One region of the Paenibacillus sp. FSL L8-0470 genome, then DNA from elsewhere that is predicted to be linked to it. Evidence: riboswitches for the same ligand, from Rfam matches in the RefSeq annotation. Region 1 holds a riboswitch; each other region holds the start of a gene.
What was found. A riboswitch is a leader RNA that binds a small molecule or an ion and turns the genes downstream of it on or off. The one in region 1 is predicted to bind cobalamin.

Region 1 (8,134 bases):
CGGAACAGGATACTCCCAGAAGCCCAGTCGGCCCTTGGCCGGAATGTTCCCCTCCAGAGGAGTGACCCCCGTCAGTTCCCAGGCAAACCGTCCCTCCCTATAATCTCCAAAGATATATTCGCTGCCGTAGGGCCAGCCTTCTTCAGCCATACCAGCTGTAACTTCATAACAGTTTATCAGCGAACCTGTCGCTATAATCGCTCCGGCAGGCAAATTGTCCGCTGTAAGACCGTGACGGGCGAGCACCGATTGGAAAGGCTCCTGTAGGCATATTGCCTTATCAATCTTCAAACCGGCATGAATGGCGATTTCACCCCGGTAAGCCGTTCTCCAGGAACGGGTCTCGAATGATTTTTCACCAAGCGCAATGAGCGTCGCCCAAGGCTGCCGTATCGTCAGGCATCGCATAACATCCTGCCCCCTCTCTGCAACAAAGGAAAGACGCAGTCCACCGGAAATCCGGAAAACCGCGCCGCATTTAGTTTTTTGAGATGATGGCGAAGGGATCCCCCCCCCGGCTTAAACATTGTGAGCGTAACCCACACCTATCTATAAGGTTCAATTAGGTTCTGTATGATCTTTGCGGCGCTTCACTACTCATTATAAGGTTCAATCAGGTTTTGTAAAGTTTCTCTCAACGGTAGAAGAAATGCCAGATGGATGGATGGCTATTCCAAGGTTAAGGCTCCGGCTTTGCTTCATGCTGCAACTTTTTCCAAATCAGCAAGTCTAAATAAAAAAAGTAAAGGATGGATTAACTTGAAGAAAACAATATTTTTGTTTTTTACTGTAATGTGTAACTTTTCAATCGGCGGTACAGCGAATGCTGCTAACCCCTAAAACTAAATGTAAACGGGGTGTTACAGGATGAGTTACCTTCTCCTTTCGTCAGGAAGAACGTGAGTTATGTTCCTATTCGCACTGCGCAGTCTTTGGGTTAGGTTTGCCCCGGGTTCAATTTTATTATTCCACTGTGCATCCGGAAGGCCCTATGACTAGTTTTATTTACACTGAAAATGACTATTCTAAGTGGTATTTCCTGCACAGCGATAGCGTTTATTATTACGAGTTGAAGAATGGATACATGAGCCTTGTTTGGGAAGGTCAAATGACGGCTAAGACTCCGGGAAACCCATCTAGTCCCTTGGCCAAATTTTTGGTTACAGGCATAGATACTCTACCCTAAACAATTGAGTGACATTATCGTTAATTTCAAAGAAGAAAATCAATGAGCATTCTCTCCTTAAGAATGTAATACATCAAATAATAATTAATGGGCATTCGCCGTCAACAATATAGGTTATAGTCCATAGACTGTTGTCAGGATGTATTTATCTGAGGAGGTATTATTTTATGGACGCAAATAATTATCAACAGGTCGCTTGGAGTTGCATGAATAAGTACGTTGGTGTAACTACTACGGATGGTCAGTCTCATGATGGGTTTATTGCCCATGTAGACCAGGATTTCGTTACTCTTGCTATTCCTACAAACGAGATGTTTCAGGGTATGCCTGCGCAAAACTCTACCTACAGACAATTCGGTTTCCATCCAGGCTTTTTCCCCAGACGCCGCTTTATCCAGAGACGGATTCCTTTTGGTGCCATCACTGCATTGTTTTTACTCCCGTTTTTTATTTAATGATAGGAGGGAGGCAATTCCCCCTCCCTTCTCCTATGCCATTACCTCAAAATAACGTTGTCGTGTAACCGATATCCCCCGCGTGCAATCTCTACATATTGTGGTCCCCTCTGGAATCCGTTTACACATTCATCCTGACCGGCTAGCTGTCTCTAAATGATTGCCTCCCTGCGGACGAACTCTTTGAATTAGCTGCATACCATATCTCAAAAACTATGGGAGGCTTGATGTATGACACGTTTACTCGATGCTCGGACTTCTCAAAACGCTAGCATTGCCGGCAGCATGAATGGCGCAGGATTGACAGCAAACCAAAATGTATTAATTGGCCAGATTGGATTAACCACTGCCGGATCTCAGGGCCCTATTAGGGTACAGTTCAATGGCGTCGCAACTTTTTTTGTGTTTTCAGGAGGATTTATCACTTTAAACCTGTTTGTGGTTAGGGGGAGTGCAGCTACTGATCCCATAGTTGCTTCAAACCGGCTTCAGTTAAATCCAGGGGCAACAACACCTACTAACTTGTTCCCGCTTTACTTAATAGGCTCTGACTACAATCCCGCTCCAGCAGCTGAGATCATCTATTCCTTATTTGTGAACAGCACTGTAAACGTTAACCGTGTCGGACCTGAAAGTTTTAATGGGTGTGCTTATTCAGACTAGCGCTTATATAGCAAAAGAGCCTGCATGTTAATGTTTAACTATGTATGACTAGCCATAAAATTATTAAATGATGACAACAACTATCAAGGAGGTTTTGAAACTTTTTTATGACCACGGTTCTGTCTGTACGGATATTGATTGGATTAATTTCAACAAGCATTGGGTTTCTTCAACGCGTTCACCAACCTTTTCGATGAATGACGGCATAGAGAAATGGTCTTTTGCCCGACTGAGCAAACGGGGCAAACCGGATCGTGTTAAAGCAATCAAGGAGGTCATAAAGTTCAAAAATACGGATCTGCGATCCATGGAGAACTATTTATCTGACAGCGCCTAACAGCAGCTCGTGGAGTGAAACCGGCTATGTAATGCGTTAAAATTAGCAGCTGTCCCGTAAAGCAACTTAAACCTAATCCCCTTTAATCAGCAACTGGGGCTGTCTCAGTTGCTGAACTCTCGTATGTCCAAACCACGCTATGTGAGTAACACAATTTGGGTTAAAATAGGAGTTTACCAAACCGTAACGGTTGCCAGCAGGTCATATTTCCCGTTTTTTCGTAGGCAGAGGGGATGTTTCGGTCAAATAAGCCCCATAAAACCATTAAAAAAACCGTTAGTGTAGCAATGTTCCAAGGTGTTTACTTCAAGTCTTACAATTCGCTCAAGTTATCTTGAGTAAGTTCTAGCTCCTTACCATTTTGATTAACAATATAAATTTTCTCAGGTGGACTTTCTAGGCTTTTCCCCTTAATTAACAGTTGGTGTCCTCCTTCAATTTTGTACTTTCTTATATATATTCCTGATCCGATATCCTCAAAGGAATACTTGTCAAAATCCCCCCAATTCAATGATACGCCTTTTTCAGCTAAGCTTTTTAATTCATCATACGAAATGTACTCCTTTGGCCCTTCTTCTTTGTTGCTTTGGCATGCTGAACAAATAATTAAAATGAATAATAATGTCATTGAGAACTTAAAGCATTTTGCTAGTGTCATTAGAACTTCTCCTTTTTTACCATTATTTTACTGGTAATATTTAGAAGATAATCATACCATAAAAAGGTAAAACAAGCATCTTTTAATCCCGATCCGGAAAAGTGGTTGGAATGGTTTAACAGCTTGCCTGAAGAAGTGCAATTAGAAGTCAATTATAGACCTGCAGGATTTGATTCCACATTAAATAAAGCAGTTTTACCAAACAATGATATACCAATCAATGAAACGCAATATAGTCAAAATTCATCTGAACCAAAAGAGGATTCCAAAAAGTCCGTAGGATTGCAGTTACTTGAAACAATGGTAACTGGTGGATACGAACATCCTTATGATACTAGTGTTTGGGCACCATTAACAGATAAGGCCAATTGCTATGCTTATATGTTAAACATATCTACTTATTCTGGGCACAAACTTCAACCAGGTGAAAAGGCTGGGAATATTTTCTCAAGCTTAACAACTACAAGCATAATTAATGCTGCACAAGCTGATATGCCTTACCTGAGTAAATCTATTCGTAGTTCTAGTTATAGTGAAGTTCCAGGTTATCGGGAGTACAAAGTAGCATTAGTAATTGCTCCTAATTATGATTATCACTGGTATAGACAAGATGCTGACGGCGGCTGGTCACACAAAAGAGGCTTAACTGCAATTGATTTTAGAGATGCAAGCGGAATTTCAATTCGCAACCCGCAAACAGCTAATCGCAATTATGGTAATGGTCTGAATTATTCTACATTTAGCGGATGGTATATTATTAAATATTAACAAAAATTATAAAAGCCATCATGCACATCCCCTCTCCCTAGGATACCGGGCTTCTAAATTTCCATGTGAAATTTTAGGTGTATTCATTCCAATTGAGCGAAGCTAAATTACACTTGTTTCTAGGTGTAGCGGTTGGTAAATGCCTTCGCCAGTTTGAGTACAGTGGGGTAAAATAATTTTTTCAAGGAGTTTAGTAATGTAGAATTGATATGCCATGAGAAACCGCCCTTTTAATAGAGCGGTTTTTTGTTAATTCGCAAATTTATTTATCACACAGCGATTGTTGGCTTTTTTTATGCCGAGTTATGAAATTGACTCAAAACAAAACTTTATATCTTTATATTATGTACGCTCCTTGAATTCATTCTGTTATCGGTGCTGCCACCCGTGCCCAAAATCTTCTTATCCTACACAATATGCAGAGTACGTAGTCTACATTTAAGTAATAAACAATTATCTGCCTGGCAATTGAGGTCAGCGCGACTCAGAAACACCCCTTTACTCGGGTAAAAATAAGAAGAATGGTAGAAAAATCAAAAAAAAAGCGCAGCCCCCCCGAAATTCCAAGAAGCCGCGCCGCGTATGTTTTTTTGGGATGCTGGTGAAGGGAATTGAACCCCCGGCCTACGCATTACGAGTGCGTTGCTCTACCCCTGAGCTACACCAGCTTAAAGCATTTTTTCTGTCAAACAAAAAATATTATACAACTTTCAGCCAAAAACGCAACCTTTTTTCACAACATCCGGGCTTCAATTCTCCTGCAGCTTGCGTTCAACGGATTGCAGCTTACTGCGGCTTGTAGACGGCTTGTCGCGGCGGTCATCAATCTTCAGCGACGTGGATACCCGCTGTGCCCCGGCAGCGAAAGGCGACTCATGCAGCGCTTCTACGGCAGCGAGAATCCGCGGGATCGGTCCTTCGATAATCGTCCCCATAGATGTAAGCTCATAAGTGATCCCTTCCACTCCCCTGAGCACACGCTGCATATCGGCCACATAACTGCTCAGGCTCGTGCTGCCTGTGCCGATTGGAATTACGGTTACTTCGCCAATTGCCATTCTGAATCCCTCCTTAATATGCTGTAAATAAAACCCTTTATTGGAAATTTCCTCGCGCGACCTTATTACGGACTATAAACCTAAAGTTCCTGATATATGTCTCCGGCCTGTTCTTATTGTAGCAACTCCGCCGCACACCCACAAACCGCTAACCCCCACCATTCGTAACCCTTCGTCCCCCATATTTCTTCATTAGGCATTCCAGTGTCACGCTCACAATATTTATGGACTCTTTGTGGCATCTTTTAAGACAATTTATGACTTTATCCAGACACTTTTTGCACCCAACTTGTGGATTACCTGTGGACTAACTGTGGATCATTTGTGAGTAAAACCGCAGAACCCGCTCCCCGCGCGGAGTTTCAAAAAATGGTTTACAAACACAACATATTGGGTTATTTTTATCTAACGACAACAAAATATAGTGGAAACAGGTGTTTCGCTCTTTCAAGCGAGCTGAAGCTTAATAGGGAAACGCGGTGCAAATCCGCTGTGGTCCCGCCACTGTAACCGGATGCCTGCAGGCTTTCTGAAGCCCGTCAAGCAGCGTCTACCGGCAATAGCCACTGAGGGGCCTCAAAGCTCTCGGGAAGGCGCCGGAGGATTCACCGGAAGCCAGGAGACCTGCCTGTTTCGCCGACACCATCATTCATGCCTGCGAGGACCAGGTGAGGTGTCCGCAATGCGGCCTGCACAAGCAGACATAGCCTTCCCGTGTTTTAAGGAGCCAAGGCTGCCGATACCTGAGGGCTATAAACCGTTATCGCCCTCAGGTATCGGCTTCTGCGGAATATATAAGAACAGGACAGAGATTACCCCTGTCCCCTGCTTGTATGTTCATCAAGACAACCGGCAAATATCCTTGTAAGGATATTTCGTACGCATTCGGGCATTTTCCGCCTCTTCGGCGGGAGATGCTTTTTTACTGCTATCAGGAAGTATATACTTCGTTCTTACTATACCGAGGGGAGAGAGCTAGACAATGACGCTGCTGGAGAAACGGTACAACGGTGGACAAGCTGCACAGGAAGTTCTTTTGGAGGAAGTTATTCATTTGGGACGGGATATTATCGACAGCCGGGATTTGGATCTGCTGCGCGAGAATGCCAATTTGAACGGAGAAAGCTTCTCCGGCAAAATGAGCAAATTCGGCAGTGAATATTCCAAGTGGTATGCCCGCAACTTCACGATGCCGCCACAGCTCGTGCAGGCCATTCAGGATAATGTCGTGTACGTCCACGATCTGGATCAATACGCCATCGGAACGACCAACTGCATCTTTATCCCGTTTGAGCGCCTTCTCCGCGAAGGCTTCAATACCGGCAACGGCAGTGTCCGTCCTCCGAACTCGATTATGACCGCAATGTCGCTGGTGGCGATTATTTTCCAATCCCAGCAAAATGCCCAATACGGCGGCGTATCCGCCAATAAACTGGATTATGATCTTGCCCCGTACGTGACCAAATCCTTCGCCAAGCTGTTCCGCAAGGGACTGGAGTACTTTGAAGAAGGACAAGCCGGTGATCACCTCGGCGAAATCTCGATGAGCCGCAGCGATCTGGCGGAGCAGTATCCTCGCGCCTTCCGCTTTGCGCAGAAAGAGACCGAAAGCGAAACACTGCAGGCAGCAGAGAGTATGATACATAATCTCAATACGATGTCCAGCCGTTCCGGCGGACAGATTCCTTTTACCAGCATCAACTATGGCACCTGTATCTCCCCCGAAGGCCAGCTTGTGATCAGCTCCCTGCTGACCGCCACCATGAACGGCCTCGGCAGCGGAGAAACACCGGTGTTTCCGATCCAAATCTTCAAATGCAAGCAGGGCGTCAACCAGCAGCAGGGCGATCCGAACTATGAGCTGTTCCTCAAAGCAGCCGAATGTTCCGCACGCAGACTGTATCCGAACTTTGCCAATCTGGATGCTCCGCTCAACATGCAGTACTATGATCCGGCTGACCCGGACACTGAATTTGCTACGATGGGCTGCCGCACCCGGGTACTGGGCGACCGTTTCGGACGTAATCACTGCTCCGGCAAAGGCAATCTGTCCTTCAACACCCTGAATCTGGTCCGTCTGGGCCTCGCTCACGGCACTGTAACAGGCCGCCGTCTTGCTCCCGACGAGGAAGGCTTCTACGACGACCTGAATCATTATATGGATATTGCACTGGAAGGCCTGCTGCACCGTTTCCGGATTCAAGCGGCCCAGAAAGCCAAAGCCTCCGATTTCATGATGCGCGAAGGTGTCTGGGAAGGCGGCGAACAGCTTGCTCCCGAGGACAGCGTAGGCGAGCTGCTGAAGCACGGCAGTCTGTCGCTCGGCTTCATCGGTATGGCGGAGTGCATGAAGGCCATGTACGGCAAACATCATGGCGAGGACATGGAAGTCCATGCCAAAGCGCTCGCCGTTGTCCGCCATATGCGCGAGTACTGCGACCGCAAGAGCGAAGAGCTCAATCTTAACATCACGCTGTTTGCAACACCTGCCGAAGGCTTGTCCGGCAAATTCACCAAGGTGGACCACAAGGTGCTTGGCTCTATTCCCGGCGTAACCGACCGCGAATATTATACGAACTCCTTCCACATTCCAGTGTATTACGAGCTCAGTGCGGCCAAGAAGATTAGCCTTGAGGCCCCTTTCCATGAGTACTGCAACGCCGGAGCCATTTCCTATGTGGAACTGAACGGCAATGCCCGCAGCAACCCGGCGGCTTTTGTCAAAATCATCCGCTACGCGCTGGAGCAGGAAATCAGTTATTTCAGCATTAACCACCCGATTGACCGCTGCTCCGGCTGCGGCTATGAAGGGGTTATCGGCACGAACTGCCCTTCCTGCGGCGCGCATGAGCATGACACCCATATCCGCCGCCTGCGCCGGGTAACCGGATATTTGACCGGCGATTACCAGACCCGCTTCAACGCCGCCAAGCAGGCCGAAGTAAGAGACCGCCTCAAGCATCTATGAATATTTGCGGCTACTACCCGGAATCAATTAATGAGGGAGAG
Region 2 (8,134 bases), 520 kb from region 1:
AGAGGGTGTCGTCAGCCCGATCCGTGTGGACGAGCCGTTTATCTGGTTGCTGCATAAGCTGAACTATATTGAGGGGAGCGACGGGCCGTGAACAGATTCTCAGGGTCCAGGATCACCCAGCAAATGTATACCCGCGAGCGGCGGGGCGTATACCGGGCAACCGAAGGATTCGATACTGTAGCGAAGTCGGAGAGCCTGGACAATAATTTTGTCAAAAAAATCATTCATCCTTTCTGCCTTTATGATGCCCCGGCTGAGCTGGCGGCGCGCGGCGAAAAAAATGAGGAGCTGTATCCGGCCGCGCTGCATTTATTCCATACGGAAACAAACGACACGGTGATCGGGCAAAGCCGCTATCAGGCGACTGATTTTACCGGGCAGCGGAGTGCTTTTTTTGCCCATAACTTTGTAGTGCCTCCGACACGCGCCGAGGAAATTATTCAGAGCTATGGGGATTGGCTGCATGCTGATTTTGCCGGGAGCTATGAAGGAGAGCTTGGAGGAACCTTGCCGGAGTTGGCCGATATTCCGGCCCTACAGCGTGAAGGACAGGCTGATCCGCTAACGGTGCTGGGCAGTCTCGGGTTCAGCGAAGCATTGTTCAAGGCGCTGCTGCAGGCGGTCATGATCTCTGTGGCAAGCAAGAAAAAAAGTTATGTTGCCCTCGATGTTCCCATCGCAGAGCTATCGCAGCGGGCGCTGGAGCTTACGGAGATTATTTACGGGGCTTTGCCGTATGATTTCCGCCGCAGGCTAGGGGTACTCACCTATGCAAACGAGCCAAAAAGCCGCAAATATATCGATCTTACCTTTGTAGAAAAAGGATCGCTCCGTCCCGGGGACCGCAGTATCGAGAAGGATTTTATCTTCGATCTGGCTTCGGGCCGGACCCTGAATGCCGATTTCGCTGACTCGCAGCAGCCTTATGCCGATCTGGTATGGAAAACGCTGAAGAACAAGGGCAGCTTAGATGACTTTGCCCGGTTCGCTGATTCGCTGCTGCCCGGTGAGAACGTGGACCGCAAGCTGCAGTTGGCGCTTTATAATGAGCTGGCGGTTTTTTATGAGATTGAGCAGGGCAATGAAAGCTTGTACACGGACAACAAAAATGCTGTGCTCAGCGGCCTGCTGTCCTACCTCAAGCCGGAGGGGGCGCTGGAGTCCCGGGTACGGCTGAACGATATGTTCCTGGAGCGCTTCGACCGTGAGTATGACCTGATCCGCAAAAAGGGGATTCCTCAGCCGGAGATTATGGAGCGTTTTATGGAGTATTTTGTGCTGAAGGGCCATAATTACCGGGTCAAAGTGGTCGATTATTTCATCAACGGTATGCTGAATGCCCGGTCTGCGGACCGGGATGATACATTGGCGGCGGCTTACACTATCATCGAGAGCAATGACGAGCTGAGTGCAGCTTTCTTTAAAAGAGTGCTGGCCCAGCCTATTTTCCGCAAGGCGCTGCTGGAACCGTATATGGAATCCCGGTTGGCTGCTGCAGCGCAATCGTCTGACATTTTACGGTTTGTCGCCCATTGGGGCCGGTTTCTTCCAGAGGCGCTGCAGCAGTCGTTTGTCCGTGATACAATCAGCGATTATTTGCTGGAGAAGCTGCAGCGTGACAAAGATCCGGTTGCGGCGGTGGCCTCGATTCATGACTCTGTAGAGAAGGCGGAAAAAGAGCGCCGCAGAGGCAGCGGGTTCAACCCTGAGGCGCTTTCGCTGCTGAAGGAGCTGATGGCGGCAGCGGACCGCTTCCTGCTGAACCGTGTATCGCTCAGCGAGCTGACACAGGAGCAGCTGCTGGAGATTTCGTTCCTGCGCTACCGGGATACGGCGGATTGGCAGCCGCCGCTTGATTCCATCAGCAGGCAAAAATCCAATGCGCTACGCGCTGCCTACCGCTGGTTCGGGGAGGAGAGTCCTGATGAGGAACTTTTTGCCGGATTGTCACCAAAGGAGCTGGATGATGTACAGCTGCTCGGACGGCGCTGGCTGAAGGAATCACGAAGTGTGGAGCCGTTCGAACGCTTGCCGCTCGCTTTCTATCACAATAGTGACCGCGAGAGCGGCCCGCTGGATTATGATGCGCTGCTGGATCTGGTCAAGCGCAAAGCGGACGGCGACAAAGAAACGGTATACCGTTTCCTGGCCTGGTCACAGAACAACCGGCTGTTCACGGTGTCGAAGAAGAAGCTATACCCGGGCTACCGCCGGGCGATTCTAAAGTATTTCCTGAACAGCGACCGTGAAGCCTTCAAGAGCAGGGATTTCCGCAAAAGCTATGTCTCCGCTGCTGGGCCTGCTCTGCAAAATGTATATAACGAAGCCCGCTCCCAGCTGGCTTCGCCGCTGGCGCGGTGGGTTAGCCGCAGCCGATTTCAACTCCTGATCTCCGGCTCCATTCTGGGGATCGTACTGATTGGCGTTATTATCGCCATCAGCCTGCTGCGGCCGGACAGCCCGGACACGGCTCTGCCGGAGGGCAGCGCAGCACCGGACGGCGGCCACCCGCCTGCTGCCGTGTATCTTAGCGGCAGCGGAGAAGGCGCGGGCAGCAGACTGGTATTCACCTTTGCTGACGCTGAAGAATGCACCGCCTTTACTCCGGCGGAGATCAGTGTAGCAGCCTCCGGTGGGGATCCGGAGGTCTACAAGGTCACGGCGACGTCGAGCCGGTGTCTCGCTCCGTCGCCGGATGCGGGGGCCGCCGGCATGAACGGCGGCAGTGGAACGGCAACGCCGGATGCGTCAGCCGGAACGGAAGCCGACGCGACCGGGAACGCGAACGCCGGAACGGAATCCGGCGCGACAGGGACCGCGAACGCCGGAACGGAAGCCGGCGCGACAGGGACCGCGAACGCCGGAACGGAAGCCGGCGCGACAGGGACCGCGAACGCCGGAACAGAAGCCGGCGCGACCGGGAACGCGAACGCCGGAACGGAAGCCGGCGCGACAGGGACCGCGAACGCCGGAACAGAAGCCGGCGCGTCCCCGGCTGTGTCATCCGCGCCTTCGCCGGGAGAGACCGGGGGAGCTTCGTACCAAGTCACTGTGGATCTGGAACCGGGGGCTAAGCTGGCCGAGGGCAACATGATCATCGCGGGCGATTATAAGCTGACTCTGCAGTCGGATCCAGCACTTACGGCAGCTCCTACACCGAGTGCACAGCCTACTGCAACTGCGACTGCAACGCCTACGGATGATGGCGGAGCAGCAACCGAGGCTCCTGAGTAAAGCGATATAAACAGACAAAAATCCTGAACCGCATGTTTTGCCCGGAGAGAGCAGGGCAGATGCGTGTTCAGGATTTTTCTTCTTTCACAGAGCTCCGGCGTTGGTTATGACGGATCACCCTGTAAAGGGATTCTCTCCCTCTAATGTGGAGTGTATATTGAAAATAAGTTGTATAAGACGATATACTACCGCTAAATTATCCGGTTGAGCCTTATGTGGCGTTTTACGAAATAATAGCGGGTGTAAATCCGCCTAATCCTTATTAATGTGGGAGTAGCCAAAACTTAGCGGGCATTTTTTCCGCTACTAATGATGAACTGCGTGCAGACAGGTTGGGATCAACGAAGAGTGTGTTTGATGCTTTCGAAAAGGGCTCAGCCGGCAACGGGCGGCATTGGAACAGCTTTTCTATAGACATACAAGGGAATAGTGGATATGATTATGAATATTAAAATTTGATAGTCTAGTGAAAAGGGTGCAGATTCTATCCAGTAGAATTTGCTTAAAAGGGAAGTCCGGTGCAAGTCCGGCGCGGTCCCGCCACTGTAAATGCGGAGCGACTCTTAAGGGTGCCACTGTCCTGTGAAGCAAGGACGGGAAGGCGGAGGGAAGCTGTGAAGCATAAGCCAGGAGACCTGCCTTTTTCTTGAACGTTTCTATTCTTCGTGGGGTAAGAATGCGGAACATTACAAATGGATGTGGTGGCGGAGCTTGAGCACCCCCGTGCTTCATTTGTATTCTTCCGAGGCCGCCCTTAGCAGGGGCGGTTTTTTTGAGGGATGAGGATGAAGTATAAGCCGGTGCTGTATGTTATCCTTCTCTCTCGCAGAAACGGCCCCGTCCTTTTGAAATGGACAGCATAGCCGTTTCTTCTTGTTGTCCGCTGCTTCACTATTTTATTCACGGAAAGAGGTTAACGATGAAGACTCTTCTCTCTGCCAAGTCCTTTATGCTTGGCCTGGCTTTATTGCTGGTTATTTCGATTCTGGGAACAGCGCTTGTTCCTTCAGGGCAAGTGTTTGCCGGGGCGGTCTCCGCTACCGCGTCCGGAGGAACGGAAAGTGTTACTGCTGCTGTGTATGCAGCAGACGAGTCTGGCGCAGAGCCGGCTGCGGCTGCATTAACAGCGAAGCAGCAGATTACCGTTGCCGGAGCGACCTATGCGGCTGCCGAGTATATGCTCAGCAGCGGCGTGACGTCAGAATGGCAGGCGGTTGGCCTCGCACAGGCGGGCTACAAAGTACCGGAAAGTTATGTCCGGCTGCTGGAGCAAAAGGTGCGGACAGCCAGCGGCAGCTTTGCCGCAGTCACGGATTATGCACGGATTGTGCTCGCGGTACAAGCCGTGGGGGCTGATCCGGCGAATTTTGCCGGAAACGGCTCTGAGCCGGGTTTTAATCTGGTTGAGCGTATCTATAACAGCGACAAAATGAGCGGCCAGACGCTGAACAATCCGGTCTATGCGCTGCTGGCACTGGATTCAGGCAATTATACTATTGGGGCGGATGCCAAATGGAGCAAAGCGGCGCTGCTCAGCGAGATCCTGTCCAAGCAAAATGCAGACGGCGGGTTCGCCTTGACTTCCGGGGCAAGCGAGCCGGATATGACGGCGATGGCTTTAACGGCCCTTGCTGCGCATAAGAGTGATCCGGCGGTTGCAACTGCCGGGCAAAAAGCAGTAGCCTGGCTGTCTGCTGCGCAGGACAGCAACGGTGGCTTTGGAGGCAGCAGCGAAAGCGCGGCACAGGTCATTATCGGCCTTGCCTCCTTCGGGGTAGACCCGGAAGGAGCAGAATTCACCAAGGGTGAAGCAGATCTGATAAGCAGACTGCTCAGCTTCAGTGTAGAGGGCGGCGGGTTTGCCCATAATCAGGGCGGAAATGTAAATGCTTTTGCTACAGAGCAGGGGCTGCAGGCGCTGGTGGCCTACACCCTGTACAGCGGGGGCGGAAACGGCAAGCTGTATGACTTCACTAAGCCTGCGGTTCCGAATCCGTTAGTGTATGTGCCCCTTGTAATTGAAGGGCCGCAGAACACGCTGGGAGAAGGGATGGCATATGCAGGCAATGTCCTCGAGGTGCTGGAGAAAGTGGCCGCCCAGAAGGGCCTTCCGGTTAAGAATGAATCGGGCAGCTATGTAACGGGAATCGGCAGTATCCAAGCCGGAATCTACGGCGGCTGGGATGGCTGGAAATATGCTGTGTCCCGGGACGGGGCATGGATTGATCCCGATGTAGGAATGAAGGATTTTAAACTTAAGGAAGCAGACCGGGTTCTCGTTTATTATGCGGGCAACGATACGCAGCTGGTGAATTCGCTGACGCTGTCCGCGTTGCAGCCGGGTGAGGAGGAGCCTTTCTCAGTCACGGTTACCCAGATAAAATGGGTATGGGACAATGCCACAAATATTTCGAGTCCTGTAACCTCAAGTGCATCTGGTGTGGAAGTGGCAATCGGAGACCGGAAGGCAACAACCGGTGAAGACGGCAAAGCGGTCTTTGCCGAAGGTGTTCCGGCAGGAGACTATACGCTAACCGTAACCGGTTATGTTGCGGACAATGCACCAACTATCGCTAAATATTCGCAAGCTGTAAAGGTAATCTCCAAGAATGTACCAGTTCATCTGTCGGTTGAAGGACCTGAGGGGCCGGTCGCTGAGGGAGCGCTGCAAGCATCCAACGCGCTGGCGGCATTGAAGAAACTTACGGCATCCGGAAATATTCCGCTGGAGATTACGGAGTCCTCCTACGGCAGCTATGTGTCGGGCATTAATGGGATTAAGAACGGAACCCATGACGGCTATTGGAACTTCCTGGTGTCGCGCGGCGGGAAATGGATCTACCCAAGCGAAGGCATGGGTGACTTCAAGCTGCAGGCACAGGACAAGGTGCTTGTCTATTTTGCCGGTGCCAACACGCAGGCAGTAAATTCCGTTACAGTATCTCCACCGCAGCCAAAACCGGGGGAAACGTTTAAAGTGACTGTTACCGGGGTGGAGTGGGTATGGAATAACACGACATTTGCTTCCGAACCGGTTGTTTCACCGGCAGCCGGAGTGAAGATAACCATTGGCGGTAAATCAGTCACTACGGACAGCCAAGGCGTTGCAGTTTTTGAAGGAGGCTTGTCCGGCAAAATATACACGCTGGCTGTAACCGGTTATGTTGCGGAAGCCACACCAAACATTGCCCGCTATACGGATTCGCTGAAGGTGGCTCCGGGCAATGTAACCTCCTATCTGTCCATTGAAGGGCCACGGGGTCCGGTAGCTGAAGGCGCGCTGGAAGCATATAACGCGTTTGATGCGCTACAGCAGCTGGCAGCTGCGAACAACATTCCTCTAAAGGTTACGGAATCTTCCTTCGGCATCTTTGTAGGGGGCATTAATGGAATCGAGAACGGAGCCTATAACAATCAGGGTTACTGGGCTTTTGCCGTATCGCGCGGCGGGGCGTGGATTTATCCGGATGTGGGCTTAAATGATTATATTCTGCAGACTTCCGACAAAGTGCTTGTCTACTATGCCGGAGAAAATACGCAGGTAGTAGATTCGGTACAGATTTCGCCTGCGCAGCCGAAGCAGGGTGAGGCATTCACCGCTACGGTCACGCAGAAGAAATGGGTCTGGAATAATGACACGTATACTTCTGATCCGGTGACTTCACCGGCTGCAGGAGTGCAGGTCACTGTTGGCGATAAAACCATCACTGCTAATGAGCAAGGGCTCGCAACCTTTGAGGGTGGCCTGCCTGCCAAAACATACACGCTGGCCGTGACTGGTTATGTCGAAGGCGGGACGCCTAAGATTGCCCGCTACACGCAGCCGTTGACTGTTACAGCTTCGGTAGAAGTGCCTGAGACGGCATCGGCCACGCTCACAGTCATTGGAGACACTACTAAGGGAACCATTCTGGCTGGTACCAAGATGACGCTGAACGAGGGAGAGACCGCATACAGCTTGCTAATCCGCCAGCTTGGAAGCAAGGTTGTCAGCGGCGGAAGCGGAGACAGTGTATACATTAAAGCGATTGATGGCTTAGCAGAAAGGGACCGCGGTGAGAAAAGCGGCTGGATGTACTCCGTAAACGGTGTCTACCCGGATTACAGCTCCGGAAGTTATAAGCTGAGCAGCGGCGACGCCGTAGCCTGGCGTTATACGCTTAATGGCGGAGATGATCTGAAGGGATCGGCTGGAGGTTCCTCCGGCACTGGAGGTGCAGCAGCAGGTACGGGCGGCAGTATGGTGAATGTGGGTATCACCCCGGATAATACCCTTCCGCTGAATCAAGTAGGACAGACGACAGCTGTTTCGAACCTGAGCACCAAAATGACCCCGGCAGCAGCGGCTGCCCTTAAGCAAAAGCTGGCGGCAAACGTGGCTGTCTTCGAGCAGGAGGTCACTTCGGGTGCGGCGGCAACCTTGCAGGACAGCGGCGGTGAAGTGAAGCTGCAGCTGCCAGCCGGTTCCGTGTCCGGCAATTTGAAGATCAGCGTACGCGAGACTACTTCAGAACGCGCTGAGCTGGTATCGGGACTCTATGATTTCAAACCGGATGGTACGAAATTTGTGAAGCCGGTGGATCTTTCGATTACAGTTCCGGTTACGGCGGTAAACCCTGCCAATCTGGCTTTGGCATGGCTTGACGAAAGCACCGGCCGCTGGATTCCGGTTCCCGCTGCGCTGGATGCGCAAAGTGGGGTGATCACCGGAAAGGTCAGTCACTTCACGTCCTTTGCCGTAGTGGACCGCAGTAAATGGGAGCCGCAGCCGCAGCAGTTGAAGAGCGATATTGCAGCTACTGCCAAGGCAATTCAGGCAGCCGAAGAGATCAGCGATTGGCAGGCGATTGGACTCGCCCGTTCCGGCCACACAGTACCGGCTGCTTATTTGAACGGAGTG
Region 3 (8,134 bases), 4.7 Mb from region 1:
CCACACCGGCTACAAGAAGCACCGGAAGTGCCGCTGCTAGGAAAACAACCAGCCACTGCAACATAATAGACATAGCGCTCAGGCTGCTCTTGAGTGCATCCGATGCCCGCTCTAACAGCGGACCCTGCTCTTTCTTCTGCGTAACAGCAAGGCTTTCGTCCGTCTGATAGAGGCGGAGCTCCACGGTGGAGAAGGAGACATTTTGATCAATATAACGCATTCTGCCTTTAATCTGCTCGATTTCCTCCTGAATCGCTCCAAGCTGGTTAGCGAAAGCGACCAGATCGGACGATTTGGTTGCTTTTTTCATAAACTCGATATACTGGTTCTCCATCAGCTGCTTAGCCTTAAGACGTGATTCCAAATCAACGTATTCTTCTGAGACGTCCTGCCCGGTGATGCTTTGCTGAATTTTTTCATTCTTGATCTTCTCCAGATTATCCAGAAAAGAGGCGAATCCGGAAGCCGGCACCTTCAGAATAAAGGTCCCGCCCTTCTCGTATTCAGACATATTCTCCGAAAATTCAATAATATAGCCGCCGGCCAAAGTAATCATGTTCCGTACATCACTTTGCGCTGAGGCATAGTCCTTTACCTCCATATTGAGGTTTGCCCGGTAGATCAGCTTCTTGTTCAGTCCGGCTGCAACATCGCTCCCGGTAAATCCGGAAGGTTGTTCAGCACCCTGTTCTGTACCTAGATTCTTGGCTGTCCCCGTCTTGTTCGCATCGGTTTTCTGATCCTGCCCGCCTGCTGTTACTGTAGCAGACTCCGCCGAAGAATCCTTCGATTGAACCGAAGCAGCCGCAGGTGCTGAATCTGCCGCCCCTCCCTCAGAGAAGGTGTTTGTACTGAGTTGATCAGCTGCCGAGTTGTTGTCGTCGCCTGAACCGCAGCCCGCCAGCACAACTGCTAGAACCAATAAAAATAAAAAGTAATGCAGACCCCATTTTCGCATTCTCATTCCTCCAAAAGTGTAGTGGAATTTCAGCTTCTTCTATATAAACTACTCCGGCGAAAGGCCCTTTGATCTCTGAGTCTCTTCCGCGTTATTTATTTTGACGTCCCAAAAGCTGGAAGGTTGCAGGAGATTGGAGAATTCCGGACCTTTTTTGATGTTTATTCCCAAAAATAACAACGTTTACAGCGCAAACAGGATCATTCGAATACTGAATGATCCTGTTTGCGAAATCAGGCTTAATTTGCTACAATAATCGTGTCTGAAAAGACACAAAACACCAAAAACCCTCTATTCGCAAGGAATAAGGGCAGGGTTCTGTTCGGACAAGCTCCACCTTGCTGAACAGGACAAATCACAACGTTCTAATTATGTTGCCAATCCACTATAAGGGGAGGTGAACCCTCATGGCAAAAGACGTATTGTGCGCAGTGAACTCTTGCACCTATTGGGCAGAAGAGAACAAATGCAACGCTGAGTCCATTTTTGTAGCTTATCACAGCTCCAAAGAGCCTACACAGTCTGAAGAAACAGACTGCAAAACTTTCGAAAGTAAATAAGGTTAGACTTAGAAGGGACCCTCCACGGTTCCTTCTTTTCTGTTACCCATTCTATCAAGAATGAGAATTATTATCAAGTGTTTATGCTAAAAAAGATCGCCACAAAAAACCAATCCAGGGTGGTATACCCCGGATTGGTTTTTACAGTATATATAACGACCCTAGCTGGACTTCCTGGGGATATTCAGCCCCTACAGAACACTGGGAAAATGGGCGCCCGGTATAATGGACGAATCAGCGGCTGACCGCCCCGCTCTTCTCTCTGACAATCACGGCAGCCTGCACCATGTTGCGCAGCGCCGCTCCGGTTTCTTCCCAGCCCCGTGTCTTCAGGCCGCAGTCCGGATTAATCCAGAACTGTCCGGCATCAAGCACACGCAGCGCCCGCTCAATGGCCTGTGCCATTTCCTCTACCTTCGGTACACGCGGACTATGAATATCATACACACCAAGACCGATTCCCTTGTCATACTCCTGCTCTTCAAAGCTGACGATCAGCTCCCCATGGCTGCGCGAGGTCTCGATGGAGATGACATCAGCATCCATCGCCGAGATTGATCCGATCATGTCATTGAACTCACTGTAGCACATATGCGTATGGATCTGCGTGGTCGCCTTCACATGGTTGGTAGCGATACGGAAAGATCTTACCGCCCAGTTCAAATAATGCTCATGATCTTCTGCCTTTAACGGCAGGCCTTCACGGATCGCCGGTTCATCCACCTGAATCATCTCGATTCCAGCCTCCTCAAGCGCCTGCACCTCATACCGCAGGGCAAGGGCGATTTGGTTGGCCACCTGTTCACGGCTGAGATCATCACGGACAAACGACCAGTTCAGAATGGTCACCGGACCGGTCAGCATTCCTTTTACCGGAAGACTGGTGAGCGACTGGGCGTACAGACTTTCCTTCACGGTCATAGGGCCGGTAAACGCAACATCGGCATAAATGACCGGCGGCTTCACACAACGTGAACCGTAGGATTGGACCCAGCCCCCTTTAGTAAAGAGGTACCCTGCCAGCTTCTCGCCGAAGAATTCAACCATATCCGTCCGCTCAAATTCACCGTGCACGAGCACATCCAGTCCGAGCTCCTCTTGAAAAGTAATCGCATCTGCAATTTGCTGGCGGATAAATCCGTCATAGCGCTCCTGGTTCCAGACGCCCTTGCGCCATTTGAGCCGGGCCTGGCGCACTTCAGGCGTCTGCGGGAAGCTGCCGATCGTCGTTGTCGGCAGCAGCGGGAGCTGCCACTTCTGCTGCTGCACCTTTACGCGTTCCGCGAAGGGCAAGCTGCGGCTGTCCGGCAGCTTATCCAGGCTGCGCACCTGCTCAGCCACATCCTGCCGCCCGCGTTCCGGCAGGGCGCGGAACACATTCAGCGCCTCGCGGCTCTCGGCGAGCGCTGCGGCATAGACCTGCCCATCCTCTCCCGCCGCTGCTGCAATCAGACTCAGCTCCGCCAGCTTCTCGTCGGCGAAGGCCAGCGCCTGCCGTACCGCAGGCTTTAACTTATCCTCGCCTTGAACGGTTACCGGCACATGCAGCAGACTGGAGGATGGCTGGAGGATCAGCCGTTCGTCCGGCACATGGGACTTCAGCGCGCGGACCAGCTCAAGCTTGGCATCCAGATCGGAGCGCCAAATATTGCGCCCGTCGATAATGCCCGCTCCCAGCCATTTGTCGTCCGGCCAGCCCAGGCGCCGGATCGACGCCAGATTGACCCTGCCGTCATGGACGAAGTCCAATCCGATGCCCTGCACAGGCAACTCCAGCAGTGCTTCCAGCGGCTCTGCAGCTTCAAAGTAAGTCTGCAGCAAGACATGAAGTCCGGGCACTGCTGCAGCGATCTCTCTGTAGATCGTTCCCAGCAGTTCAACTTCTTCCGCGGTTAAGCCGGTTACGATAGCCGGTTCGTCGATCTGTACCCAAGCCACGCCTTCCTGCTGCAGCTCCTGCAGCAGCTGCACATACACCGGCAGGAAACGGGCAGCAACCTCTGCAATTTGATCGGCAGCGAATCCCTTGGAGAGCTTCAGGAAGGTATAGAGTCCGACTATAACCGGCTTGCCTTCAATACCCGCCTGCTCTTTGGCGAAACGGTAGGCAGCGAGCGGTTTGTTCTCAATCAGGCGGGGAGTCTGCCCGCCGATTTCCGGAACGATATAATGGTAATTCGTATTGAACCATTTAGTCATCTCGCAGGCAGGGGCAGCCGAATTGCCGCGCGCCATGGCGAAGTACAGATCGAGCGGAATGTCTCCGCCGTCGTAGGCATAACGCGGAGGAACAATGCCAAACATAGCAGCGGTATCCAGCACATGGTCATAAAAGGTAAAATCATTGACAGGAATCAGTGCGATCCCGGCCTGCTGCTGTGTCTTGAGGTGCTGAAGCTGAATACCGGCCATTTCCGCGCGGAAGGTTTCTTCACTGATTTTGCCGCTCCAGTAAGCCTCCAGCGTCTTTTTCCACTCCCGGTTCTTTCCGATTCTCGGATAACCGAGGCTGCTCGTCTTGATGTTGTTTGTCATTACAGTCACTCCCTTGTTTATAATAATTGCCTTAAGCTTTAGTTAATGATTTCAGTCGGTATCAATAATAAAGAGCGTCTTCCCCTAACCAGGCCGCAGGGAAAGACGCCCATGGGCTGCCAATGGGTAACGTCTTAACACCTCCCTATCTTCCGTAGGTACTGCAGTGCTGTTGAGACAGGCAGGTCTCCTGACTAGCGGCGTCGGCATCCATCAGCAAGTCTTCCCGGCGAAGTAGAGATGGCCAGTGACATGGGCTGCTATGAACTCTTCCGTTACAGTGGCGGGACCGCATCGGCTTGTCACCGAATTTCCCTATTAAGCCTCCGGGCCTTTCTGATGCTCCGGCTGGCGCCTGTCTCCGATATTTGCAAATTGTATTCATCCCGTAATCTGATGCCATCATACTGAATCCGATACCTTATCCGCAACAGAATTACGGGTATTCCCGTTATACACATTCCCTATAGCTGGCGCCGTGCAGGCTCATTTTGCTGCGATTCTGCCACACATTCCCTCACAGCCTCTCTTCAAGAAGCAGCTTCAGCAGAACGTTTGGTATACAGCATAAAGAACCGGCTGCACCGTCCTTGGTAAGGAGGTACAGCCGGTTCCTTTTCGATAAATGATAGCCATCAACGGGCTGTTTCAAACTGTATTTTAGAACCAGACGAGGTAGACTACCCCGGCAAGAACGAGACGGTAAATCGCAAACGGCATGAGCTTGATCCGGTTGATCAGCTTCAGGAAAAACTTCATAGAGAGCAGCGCGAACAGGAATGCACTAATGAACCCGGCAATAAAAAACGGCAGGGCATCCATCGTGAAATACTGCCAGTTCTTGACCAGTGAAATCAGACTCGCACCCGCCATAATCGGCACTGCCATAATAAAGGTGAAATCGGCAGCCGCACGGTGGCTCATACCCAGCAGCACTCCACCTGAGATGGTCGATCCGGAGCGTGAAAATCCGGGCCAGAGCGACAAGCATTGGATCAAACCTACCGATAGCGCCTGTCTATATGTAATTTGGTCAACACTCTCTGTCTTGATTTTTTTGGGGGCGAACCGGTCGGCAAAAATCATGAATATTGCCCCAATGACTAGTCCGATCAGGACCGTCGATGTCGAGAATAAATGCTCGTCGATGTAATCCTCGAACAGAAATCCGAGAATTCCTGCCGGAATAAGTCCCACAATGACCTGCGCCAGCTTCAGCCGGCCTTCCGTCTCCACCGGAGGTTGTCCTTCCGGCACCGCCGTCAGCTCCTTGCGGCTGAACCGCTTGAGACCCAGCAGGTCGATAAACCGGTTGCGGAAAATGATAACTACCGCCAGGATCGAACCCAGCTGGATGACTACTTTGAACGTGTTCGCCGCATATTTTCCGAGAAATTCCTGGGATTTCAGCCACATATCATCCACGATTACCATATGACCGGTCGAGGATACCGGAGCAAATTCAGTTAATCCTTCTACAATGCCCAGAATGATGGCTTTAATAATTGTTAACAGCTCCATATTGATCCCCTCCTTTTTGTTGACCTCCCCTATGAGAGGCTTTAAATAGTTCTGCGAAACCTGTGAATTTAATTAATCTGTGGTATCTACCGGTTTTCTACCGGACTGGCGTTTGCGGAAATAGAGCACACCACCCACAACAACTCCCACAGCAATCAATACGTAGACGACACTTGAGTAAGCTTCCATGTACACGCCAATATCCTCCCAGGATTCTCCCAGTGCAGCACCCAGCAGAATAAGCAGCACATTCCACCCCAGCGTCCCGATCGTCGTAAACAGCATGAATAACCCGAATTTCATCCCCGACATTCCTGCAGGAATGGAGATCAGACTCCGTACCAGCGGAATCATGCGGCAGAACAATACCGTCCAGTAGCCGTATTTGTCGAACCAGGCATCCGCTTTGCGGATATCCTTTCCGCTGATCCGGAGCAGTCCGCCCCAGCGGTCCACAATCCGTTCTAGTCTGTTCACGTCCAGCATCCGGCCGATCCAGTACAGCACAAGTGCTCCCAGCAGCGAGCCGGCCGTTGAGGCGATCAGCACGCCGGGGATGGTCATCCCGGAAGTGGTTGTCATGAAACCGCCGAACGGAAGGATTACCTCCGAGGGGATAGGCGGAAAAATATTTTCCAGGGCCAGCATCAGAAAAATGCCCAGATAGCCGAACTGTTCCATAAAATCGGTAATCCATGTTTTCATTTCGTGCTCCTCCGCGTTCAGATGAGATTTTTTTTGAGATTGCGCAAATAACGGCTGCGGATAAGGAAGAAGTATAACCCCTGCGCAGCCAGGTAGCCGATAAGCACCGCTCCCGTTTCGGCAGCGATGGACAGATAGAACAGCCGCTGCAGCGCAATAAAGGCGAACAAGCTGTGCAGGATGGCCAGCCCCACCGGAACAAAGAACATCAGTGACAATTGCAGGGTCACAGTCCGGTCCAGTTCCTGGTCGGTCAGGCCCATTCTGGACAAGGTGGAATACTGCAGCCGGTCATGGTCAAGATCCATGTACAACCGGAAGTACAAGAAGCTGCCTGCGGCGATAAAAAAAACGGTGCCGACTAAAAGCGAAGCGAACAGCATCGTACTGTATAACGTCCGCTGAATTTCGAACAGCGTGCCGCTGACCACAACGGCATAAGGGGATTTGCTCTCGTAGGACACTTTGCCTTTGTCCGCAAGTCCCGAAGCAATGCCAACCGTCTGTTGGAATGGGTCCACATAGAACCCGGTATACAAATCTCTTTGCACGGGATTAATGGTGGCGAACAAGCTGTCACTAACGACTACTCCGCTGAAATCACCGCCATCCCTCCCATCCAGCTCCGGCAGCAGATATTCAGCAATCGGCACATGCTCCGTATATCCGATTTCCTGAATATCTACTCCCTGCTTCAGCTTATAAAGGGCATGAACCCGTTCAGAGGTCAGGCTGCGGTCACGCTGGGAACCGATCATGACCAGACCTTCATTCCCCTGGAGCGGCTGCTCACGGGAGGTAAATCCGGCTTGCTGGAGCGCCTGTTTGTAATCACTGTAAGCCATCAGCGGCAGACGCTCTGTACGGTCAGGACCGGTCTGAGACTGTACTTCCGCATATTTGATTTGGATCTCCAGCGAGCGATAGGGAAGATTCAACCGCTCCAGTTCCGCTTTTATCCCGTTTAAATCCTCTTCCGCAACGGCCCCGGCCTCATTGCCCTTGGCCACATAACCGACCGCTGCCGGATAGTCCAGCTTCAGCTCTTTGGAGAGTGTATGAATAGAAGCAAATACCCCGACAGAGGTGAAGGATACCGCCGAAACAATCGTCACCATAAAAAACATCCGCCCGTTGTCTTTCCAGCGGTAGGTTAAGCCCGAGAGTGTAATAATGTTTGTCTTATGCCAATAAAACCGCCGGACTTTCCTCATTATCCTAACCACATATAGACTAAGCTGTGTATAGAATAAGTAAGTGCCGGCGACCGTAATCGCCACCACCGGAAACATCACTCTCTCCACCGATGCTGCGGTCGTGGTAGTGGCCAGAATATAGCCTCCAAGCAGCAGCAGGGCCGAAGCGAACGCCAGTAAGGCAGACACCCGCGGCTCCTTGTCTCCTTTGCGACCGCCCTGAAACAAACCTCTCGCCGACTCATTCCCGATAAAGGCAAAGGTACTTAACGAGATCAGCATGAACAGCAGAGCAAAGCTGTAAATCGTCAGTACCGGTGCGTGCCAGGAAAGATAAAATTCCAGCGGGCCAATGCCCAGGAACCCCGCTCCAATCATCAGGAACAGCTTGCCCAGCAGCAGACCGAGCAAAGTGCCGGTGAGGATGGCGGAGCTGCCGATCATCATATTCTCCAAAAAAACCATCAGGTTCAGCTGCCGCTTCGTCATGCCGTGCATCAGCAGGATGCCGAATTCCAGCTTGCGGGACTGCAGAAAAGATCCTACGGACACCAGCACAAACAGGGAACAAAATACAAAAATAATTCCCTCAGCCACCATCATGGTGTCAGCCGCCGTATCCAGGATCATATCGCCCGAAATCACCGGATGAAATATAA
Region 4 (8,134 bases), 1.5 Mb from region 1:
TCAGCGTGCAGTATTAAATGCGGATATCCGCAAGGGAACAATCAACCGGAATATTTATGGACATTTCTCCGAGCATTTGGGACGTTGTATTTATGAAGGTATCTGGGTAGGCGAGGATTCGCCGATCCCGAACACGAACGGCATCCGTAACGATGTTGTGGAAGCGCTTAAAGAAATCAAGATTCCGGTACTCCGCTGGCCGGGCGGCTGCTTCGCCGATGAATATCACTGGAAAGACGGCATCGGTCCGCGCGAAGGCCGCAAACGGATGATCAACACGCATTGGGGCGGCACGGTGGAGAACAACCATTTTGGCACCCATGAATTTATGGAGTTATGCGCCATGCTGGATTGTGAGCCTTATATCAACGGCAACGTCGGCAGTGGCACGGTCCAGGAAATGTCGGAGTGGGTGGAGTATTTGACGTTCAACGGGGTTTCGCCAATGGCGGAGCTGCGTCAGGAGAACGGCCGGCAGGAGCCGTGGGCAGTAAAATATTTTGGCGTGGGCAATGAGAACTGGGGCTGCGGCGGAAATATGCGTCCTGAATATTATGCCGATCTGTACCGCCGGTATCAGACCTATGTGCGCAATTATGGAGACAATAAGATCCATCGCATTGCCTGCGGTCCGAACGTCGATGATTATCACTGGATGGAGGTACTGATGCGTGAAGCCACCCGCTATATGGATTCCATCACACTTCATTATTACACCATTCCGGGTCCTGCCTGGGAACAGAAGGGGGCAGCTACCGGATTTGAAACCGGCGAATGGTTCTCTACGCTGGAGAAGGCACTACGCATGGATGAGCTGGTAACCCGTCATAGCGTGATTATGGACAAATATGATCCGGAGAAACGTGTGGGCCTCATTGTCGATGAATGGGGAACCTGGTATGATGTTGAGCCTGGAACCAATCCCGGCTTCCTCTATCAGCAGAACACCATCCGTGATGCGCTGGTTGCCGGTGTGACCCTCGACATTTTCCATAAGCACAGCGGCCGCGTTCGTATGGCGAATATTGCCCAGACGATCAACGTGCTGCAGGCTGTAATTCTTACGGAAGGCGAGAAAATGCTGCTGACTCCTACGTACCACGTATTCAACATGTACAAGGTGCATCAGGATGCGGAGCTGCTTGATCTTTCGCTGGAGAGTGGCACCTATAGCTTTGAAGGCCGCGAGATTCCGGAAGTCTCGGCCTCAGCTTCCATTACGGCGGAGGGTGTAATTCATGTCAGCCTGTGCAACCTGAATCATGCTGCAGCAGCATCGCTTCCGCTGGAGCTGCGCGGGCTTGCCGGGGAAGAGGTTGAAATTACAGGAACGACGCTGGCCGGAACAGCAATTGATGCCCACAATACATTTAGCCAGCCGGAGGCAGTGACGCCACAGCCGTTTACCGGCTTTAAGCTGGAAGGCGACAAGCTAAACGTTGAGCTGCCTCCGATGTCGGTGACCGTGCTGGAAATTACCCCGAAGGCTTAAGGAGCATACGATATGAGTACTTTATCGACCTGCAAGGGCTGCCGGGAAGAGTACAAGGTGACGGATGCCCAGATTGCCCGGATTCTGGCTTCATCAATGTTCACCCCGGACAACACTGCTCCAGATGAAGTATACAGGCAGCGGGTTGCCCTTTGCTCAGCCTGCCCGAAGCTCCAGGATGGCGTAACATGCACGGCCTGCGGTTGTATCATTCCGGTCGTGGCCAAGTTGAAGGAGCGTGGCTGTCCGTTGCCGGGCGGCGGTTTGTGGAGTCCGGTCACGGAGTAGCGTTCCGCCAAGCCGTTAGAGAACCTTTGTCACAGAGGAAGCGTCCATTGGCTGTGATACCGGAAAGAAGCCCATGGATTCCCAGGCATACTGAAATTTTAAACGCCCTCATCACTCGTGGATGCAATACCGCGAGGGATGGGGGCGTTTATGTGAGAAGAGAAGAATATATGTGCGGACTTTACAGTGAAGGCTTCGCTTGATTAGGAAACTGTTCCATTCCCATTGTCAGTCCTTGCTGCTGTATCCGTTTTATCCGCGTCAGCACTATTGAATCCATCGGTATAGAACAGCTCTACGACCAAATCCTCGTTGTAATTGCCGAAGCCTTTGCCGAATAAGGTGAGCCCGCCGATATGTTCGGCATCCTCTTCCACCGAGAGCCTGAAGGTCCACTGCTTGTTGCGGATTGCTACCTGTTCCAGCGTAATGTCGGAGAGTTTTAAGCCGTCCATATAGGTTCCTTTTGGAGTAATGCGCAGCTGCTTGAGCAGGCCGTATTGATTGGTGTACGCGGGCCACCAGGCAGGGGTATATTTCCCCGGGCTGTCTCCGTAATCGCCTGGGCTAGTCCAATACCCTAGCTTCTGGCCATTCAGCGTGAATGCAATATCCGAAGGCCAGTTATTATTGGTTGACGGTGCTTCGGAGGCTATCTCCATCGTAATGATGAGCTCCTCCGGCTGTTGGCTGGATAACAGGAAGTTGGGTATTTTGTATTCGACATACCCTTTGCCAAACCAGAGAATTCCGGCATTCATCCGCTCCATATCCCAGAAATAACGCGGATCGTCGAAGCTGCCGATGATATGCTCGGTAGTGGCCAGCCCGCAGGTGGGCTCTATCTCAAAGTCGGAATAATGTCCGACCGGTATTTCTTTCCTGTGACCCTTGCGCTCTGCTTTGGCCTGGAGTGGGAAGATAATCTCCACCCCTTCAGCGGCAAGAGAACAAATCTTCTGCAGTCCGCTTCGTCCGGGGGCCATATGGGTGCGGATCAGTCCGGCCGTTTCCAGCTTGCGCACATGCATTGTCATAATGGCACTGCTCAGCTTGACCGCTCCCGCCAATTCCTTTACGTTCATGGGCTGAACAGCGAGCAGCTGCAGCATTCGCAGACGTACAGCGCTTGAGAGCGCCTCGTACACCGGCAGGGAATCTTCGGTAAGATCAAGTTTCATTTTCTGGGTACGCCTCCGGATTCAAGTTATATAGTTAATGATTATATTACTTAAATGAATTTCTTACAACCCGTAGGGTCCACCGGATGGTGTGCTGGAGAACTTTGCCGCTCCACTTTTATCACAGACACCCCCCGGCGAAGTCCACTATAATGTACAGGATAAATTAGCGATAAGACAAGGTGCCCTTGTAACTACAAGGGGTAACAGGGAATCGGGTGCAAATCCCGAGCGGTCCCGCCACTGTAAGGAAGAGCTGAACTTCAGCATGTCACTCGGCAAACAGCCGGGGAAGACGAAGGAAGGCGTTATGATCCCGAGCCAGGAGACCTACCTTGTTTGCGCGCACCACGACTCTACGCGGATAGGAGCGGTGTACGAATTGGTTAAAGAGATGAAGGCATGCATTTTTGGAGACGGTGGATGTTGAAGATTTGGTGCAGAGCAAGTGCCAGCTTCAGCTACCCCAAATTACAATTCTGCGAATTCTTCGCTGTTGCAGCGGGACCACCATCTCTTACATATCTGATGACGTACATAGCACTCCCACCCCCCGGGGCGGGAGTTTTTGATTTGATGCGGCACAAAATGACGAATCCATGGAGGGAAAAGCATGAACAAACGCAAGTTTTGGAGTTTTGCTGCACTCATTGCCGGATTTACCGTTTATTTTTTGCTGAATGAGCCGGGCACGGCCAACGCGATGCATATTATGGAGGGTTTTCTGCCGGTAGGCTGGGCCGTATTCTGGTGGGGGGCATTTCTGCCGTTTTTTGCCCTTGGAGTCCTTAAGCTGAAGAAAATGACCAAGGACAACCCGGAGCTGAAGCTGCTGCTTGGGCTGGCGGGTGCATTTACCTTTGTATTGTCAGCACTCAAAATGCCTTCCGTAACCGGAAGCAGCTCCCATCCTACAGGAACGGGACTTGGTACTGTAATGCTGGGGCCGCTGCCGATGAGCGTAATCGGGTCTGTTGTGCTGCTGTTTCAGGCGCTGCTGCTGGCACACGGGGGGATAACGACACTTGGAGCGAATGCATTTTCGATGGCGGTGGCCGGTCCTTTTGCCGGGTATGCGGTCTATAAGCTGCTGATGAAGGTGAATGGACGTGAAAAGCTGGCTGTCTTTATGGCGGCGGCAGTGGCCGATCTCATGACGTATGTGGTGACCTCGGTTCAGCTTGCAGTGGCTTTTCCGGCAGCAGACGGAGGTGTGCTGGCTTCTCTGATTAAGTTCGGCGGTATTTTTGCCGTGACGCAGATTCCGCTCGCCATCAGCGAGGGGCTGCTGACCGTGCTGCTCTGGAACTGGCTGAAATCCTACAGTCCGAATGAGCTGTCGCTGCTGAAACGGCAAACCAAGGGAGGAAGTCTGTGATGAGCAATAAGTGGAAAAATGGGTTGATGCTACTGGCGGTGATTTTGCTGGTGGTGCTGCCTCTGCTGCTGGTGAACGGGGAATTCGGCGGGGCTGACGATGCCGCAGAGGGTGTAATTACAGAGATTGATCCCGGTTATGAGCCCTGGTTCAAACCGCTGACGGAGCTGCCCGGCGAAACGGAAAGCATGCTGTTCGCGCTGCAGGCGGCGATCGGGGCCGGAGTGATTGGCTATTCCATCGGCCTGCTGAAAGGCAGACAGGACCGGCGCAAGCTTAATGATCAGAAGAATTGATGCGTTATCCTATAGCAATGCGCTGAGGCAGCTGCCCGCGATGTGGAAAAGCCTGTTCGCAGCGTTCATGTTCATCCTTTCCTATGCGCTTCATCCGGCCTTGCAGCTTGTGGTTGCCGGCTGGATGAGTGTGTGGTGCGTCCTGTACGCCAAAATCCCGCTGCGTGCCTACGGCCTGCTGTTTGGTACGGCACTTTTGTTCTTTTGTCTGAGCCTGCCGGCCCTGTTGCTTGAAATTGGCCTTCCAACTGCCGGTGAGACGGTAATGTCCTTGCAGCTCCCGGCTTCGACTCTTTCGCTATACATTACGGCGGAGGGGCTGCACCGGGCAGGGTTGCTGCTGGCGCGTGTGTTGGCCTGCCTGACCTGCTGCTTTTTTATCATATTTACAACACCGTTCGGAGAATTGCTGCAGGTACTCCGCAGGCTGCGCATGCCGCAGATCGTACTGGAGCTCATGCTGATTATGTACCGTTTTCTGTTCCTGCTGAGCGATACAGCACATGGAATGATGCTGGCGCGGCGGCTGCGCGGCGGCAGAAGAGGACGGGTGGCCAAACTGCGGGAAGTTGCGGGAATGGCGGGCTCGCTGTTTGCCAATACGATGCACCGCTACTATGGGCTGTCGCAGGGGCTAATAACCCGGGGGTACATGGGTGAGATTATTTTGCCGCCTTACGTGTCACGCCCGGTGCCGCGCAGATTCGCGGTTCAGGCCTGCGTTGGTATTTCCCTGTTGCTGCTCGCTCAGTTATGGATCTTGCGGAGCAGGTGATTACCTGATGCAGGAATCAGCCAACGGCAGGAGTAGAAGTGGAGACTGAACAAGAGTAAGGAGATTGCAATGAATAACGAATATAGCCTGGTCTTTGAGGGGGTCGCCTACAGTTATCCGGACACGGCGGAACCTGCGCTGCGGGAGCTGACTGTCTCCATCCCCAAAGGACGAAAAACAGCAGTGCTCGGCCACAACGGCTCCGGCAAATCAACCTTGTTTCTGCATGCGGTTGGCGTACTGCGTCCGCAGAAAGGCAGGGTGCTGCAGGGCGGCACCCCATTGGCCTATTCCAAAAAAGAGCTGGCCGCCCTGCGCCGCCGCGTGGGCCTCGTCTTTCAGGACCCCGAGCAACAGCTGATTCTTAGTACGCCTATCGAGGATATCTCTTTCGGGCTGCGGGGGACAGGCATGGATGAGGCCGCTATTCAGAAGCGCTGCCTGGAAGTGCTGGAGCAGCTGAATCTGCTGGCTCTGCAAGATAAGCCGGTTCATCAGCTCAGTCTGGGCCAAAAAAAGCGCACGGCGCTCGCAGGGGTTATGGCGATGGAGCCGGAGCTGATTTTGCTGGATGAGCCGACCTCCTATCTGGACCCGCTCTCCGAGAGACAGCTGCTTGCGGGACTTGAAAGCATTTCTGCCAAGGGCACCACGGTGGTCATGGCGACGCATGATATGAATCTGGCCTACCGCTGGGCGGACTGGATCATTGTGCTGGATAAAGGAATCTGCCGGGCAGCCGGATCGCCGGAGGATATTCTTGCAGACGGGGAAGACCTGCGGGCGCTCGGTCTTGACCTGCCGCTGCTCGCTGATTTATGGCATAGCCTGCCCGGCCGTTTGACTGCCGGGCAGGCTGCTCCCCGGAATGCAGAAGAGTTCAAAGCCATTTTGAAGCGGGAAATTAAATAGAATGATTACGACTATGACAGATGTGAATGTACCTGATTTGGCAGAAGCATCTGCTAGATATAGAGTCTTGTAGCAAGCAGCAGGGGAAGCATGAAATCAGGTTATTTTGTGGACGGGGGAAAAAGGATGGAAAAACAAGGAAAGCTGCTGATTATCGGCATTGGCCCCGGTGCCCTGGAGCATATTACAGGCCGCGCACTGGCTGCGCTTGAGGAAAGTGAAGCTGTTATCGGCTATAACACCTATGTAGAGCTGATCAAGCCGCTGCTGAAGCATCAGGAAATTGTCGGCACCGGTATGACGGAAGAGGTTAGCCGCGCCCAGGAAGCGGTGCGCAGGGCGGAAGCGGGACAGAGCATTGCGGTCATTTCCAGTGGGGATGCAGGTGTGTACGGGATGGCAGGACTGGTGTACGAGGTGCTGATCGAACGGGGCTGGAAGCGTGCGGGCGGTGTGGAAGTGGAGGTGATTCCCGGAATATCAGCGATCCAGTCCTGCTCCTCACTGCTGGGAGCGCCGATTATGCATGATGCCTGCACGATCAGCCTGAGCGATCATCTAACGCCGTGGGAGAGCATCGCGGCGCGTGTCGATGCGGCGGGTGCGGCGGATTTTGTAATTGCCTTCTATAATCCGCGTAGCGGCAAACGGAAGCGGCAGATTGAGGAAGCCCGCAGCATTTTGCTTCGCTACCGCGATCCGTCCACGCCGGTTGGCATTGTCAAAAGTGCCTACCGTGACCGCCAGCAGACGGTTGTAACTACGCTGCAGGATATGCTGGAGCATGAGATCGGCATGCTCTCCACAGTTGTGGTCGGCAACTCCGCGACTACCGTCTATGAAGGTCTGATGGTGACGCCGCGCGGCTATGAGCGCAAGTACAGTCTTGGCGCCGAGACGCAGGCGCTGAAGCCGCATGAGCGGCTGCGGACAGCTGCAGAGCCGTGGTCGCTGGCTGCGGCAGCGGTTGCCGCAGAGGCCGCAGCAGAGGCCGCAGCAGAGGTGAATAACGCTGCTGGCCCTATGGGCAGCGCAGCTGCTTCTGCAGCGGCCCGGACGGAGCTGCCTAAGGCTTTTGCTTCCGCCGTTTCGCCGGCGGCGCAATTCGAAGCCTCCGAACTGGAGGTTTCGCCGGCACTTGGCAGCCGCAGATATAGCGGCGCACAGATGGCGCTGCTTGCGGAGCTTGCAGGTGATGAAGGTCAGCTGGTGTGTACGCGGGACGGACATTTTCTGCTGCGCAGCAGTGGGGCTGAGCAGGAGGATAAGGCTTACCGGCTGGCAAAGGCCGGGCTGAATGTGAGCCTGCCGGGGGATTTTGTGCGAGTGAAAACGTGCGGCTTCTGTGAATTGAGAAAGGAAGACGGACTTAATGCAGCTATCCGCCTTCATAAGCTGCTCCACGGACGGCCGGTGCCGCGGGAGCTTCAGATCGGTGTAGCCGGTTGCGGCATGGCCTGCAGCTCAGCTGTGCTGGAGGATATCGGTATAGTGTACTCCAAGGGCAGCTTCGAGCTGTACCTTGGCGGGAAGAGGTCGGGACGAGGCGCACATGCAGGCAGCCTGGTCCGTGAAGGAATGAATGAAGATGAGCTCATAGCCGCAGTTACAGCGATTGCCCTGCGATACGGTTCGCAGGGCAAAATCAATGAACGGTTTTATACATTTTTTCAGCAGGGGGGGCACAACGAATGAAAACAGTATTGCTCGTAGGACACGGCAGCCGGGTAACGGAGGGCAACGATGAGCTGCGGAAATTCACAAGTGAGCTTGCCGCCCGCAAGCCGGAGCTGACCTTTGTAACCTGCTTTA

Region 2: linked by a shared signal. The riboswitch ahead of NST99_RS04730 (DUF4430 domain-containing protein) and the one ahead of NST99_RS02295 (anaerobic ribonucleoside triphosphate reductase) in region 1 are both predicted to bind cobalamin.
Region 3: linked by a shared signal. The riboswitch ahead of metE (5-methyltetrahydropteroyltriglutamate--homocysteine S-methyltransferase) and the one ahead of NST99_RS02295 (anaerobic ribonucleoside triphosphate reductase) in region 1 are both predicted to bind cobalamin.
Region 4: linked by a shared signal. The riboswitch ahead of NST99_RS09205 (energy-coupling factor ABC transporter permease) and the one ahead of NST99_RS02295 (anaerobic ribonucleoside triphosphate reductase) in region 1 are both predicted to bind cobalamin.

The regions. Positions count from the first base shown of each region.
Region 1 covers NZ_JBBOZM010000001.1:499,421-507,554, reverse strand. Annotated here, with positions in the region: gene NST99_RS02335 (ASCH domain-containing protein) at 1-408, opposite strand, end outside; gene NST99_RS02330 (phosphatidylinositol kinase) at 1,354-1,641, shown strand; gene NST99_RS02325 (hypothetical protein) at 1,873-2,304, shown strand; gene NST99_RS02320 (hypothetical protein) at 2,399-2,641, shown strand; gene NST99_RS02315 (hypothetical protein) at 2,955-3,299, opposite strand; gene NST99_RS02310 (hypothetical protein) at 3,423-4,067, shown strand; tRNA gene NST99_RS02305 (tRNA-Thr) at 4,664-4,735, opposite strand; gene NST99_RS02300 (MTH1187 family thiamine-binding protein) at 4,817-5,125, opposite strand; cobalamin riboswitch at 5,541-5,771, shown strand; gene NST99_RS02295 (anaerobic ribonucleoside triphosphate reductase) at 6,108-8,093, shown strand; gene nrdG (anaerobic ribonucleoside-triphosphate reductase activating protein) at 8,090-8,134, shown strand, end outside.
Region 2 covers NZ_JBBOZM010000001.1:1,019,227-1,027,360, forward strand. Annotated here, with positions in the region: gene NST99_RS04720 (hypothetical protein) at 1-91, shown strand, start outside; gene NST99_RS04725 (GAP1-N2 domain-containing protein) at 88-3,234, shown strand; cobalamin riboswitch at 3,691-3,891, shown strand; gene NST99_RS04730 (DUF4430 domain-containing protein) at 4,154-8,134, shown strand, end outside.
Region 3 covers NZ_JBBOZM010000001.1:5,176,572-5,184,705, forward strand. Annotated here, with positions in the region: gene NST99_RS23745 (DUF4349 domain-containing protein) at 1-958, opposite strand, end outside; gene NST99_RS23750 (DUF1540 domain-containing protein) at 1,366-1,518, shown strand; gene metE (5-methyltetrahydropteroyltriglutamate--homocysteine S-methyltransferase) at 1,753-4,053, opposite strand; cobalamin riboswitch at 4,217-4,427, opposite strand; gene NST99_RS23760 (undecaprenyl-diphosphate phosphatase) at 4,714-5,574, opposite strand; gene NST99_RS23765 (DedA family protein) at 5,647-6,279, opposite strand; gene NST99_RS23770 (ABC transporter permease) at 6,297-8,134, opposite strand, start outside.
Region 4 covers NZ_JBBOZM010000001.1:2,012,976-2,021,109, forward strand. Annotated here, with positions in the region: gene NST99_RS09190 (alpha-N-arabinofuranosidase) at 1-1,492, shown strand, start outside; gene NST99_RS09195 (DUF6171 family protein) at 1,505-1,780, shown strand; gene NST99_RS09200 (ArsR/SmtB family transcription factor) at 1,984-2,961, opposite strand; cobalamin riboswitch at 3,125-3,313, shown strand; gene NST99_RS09205 (energy-coupling factor ABC transporter permease) at 3,575-4,339, shown strand; gene NST99_RS09210 (energy-coupling factor ABC transporter substrate-binding protein) at 4,339-4,635, shown strand; gene cbiQ (cobalt ECF transporter T component CbiQ) at 4,619-5,410, shown strand; gene NST99_RS09220 (energy-coupling factor ABC transporter ATP-binding protein) at 5,480-6,322, shown strand; gene cobJ (precorrin-3B C(17)-methyltransferase) at 6,449-8,017, shown strand; gene NST99_RS09230 (sirohydrochlorin chelatase) at 8,014-8,134, shown strand, end outside.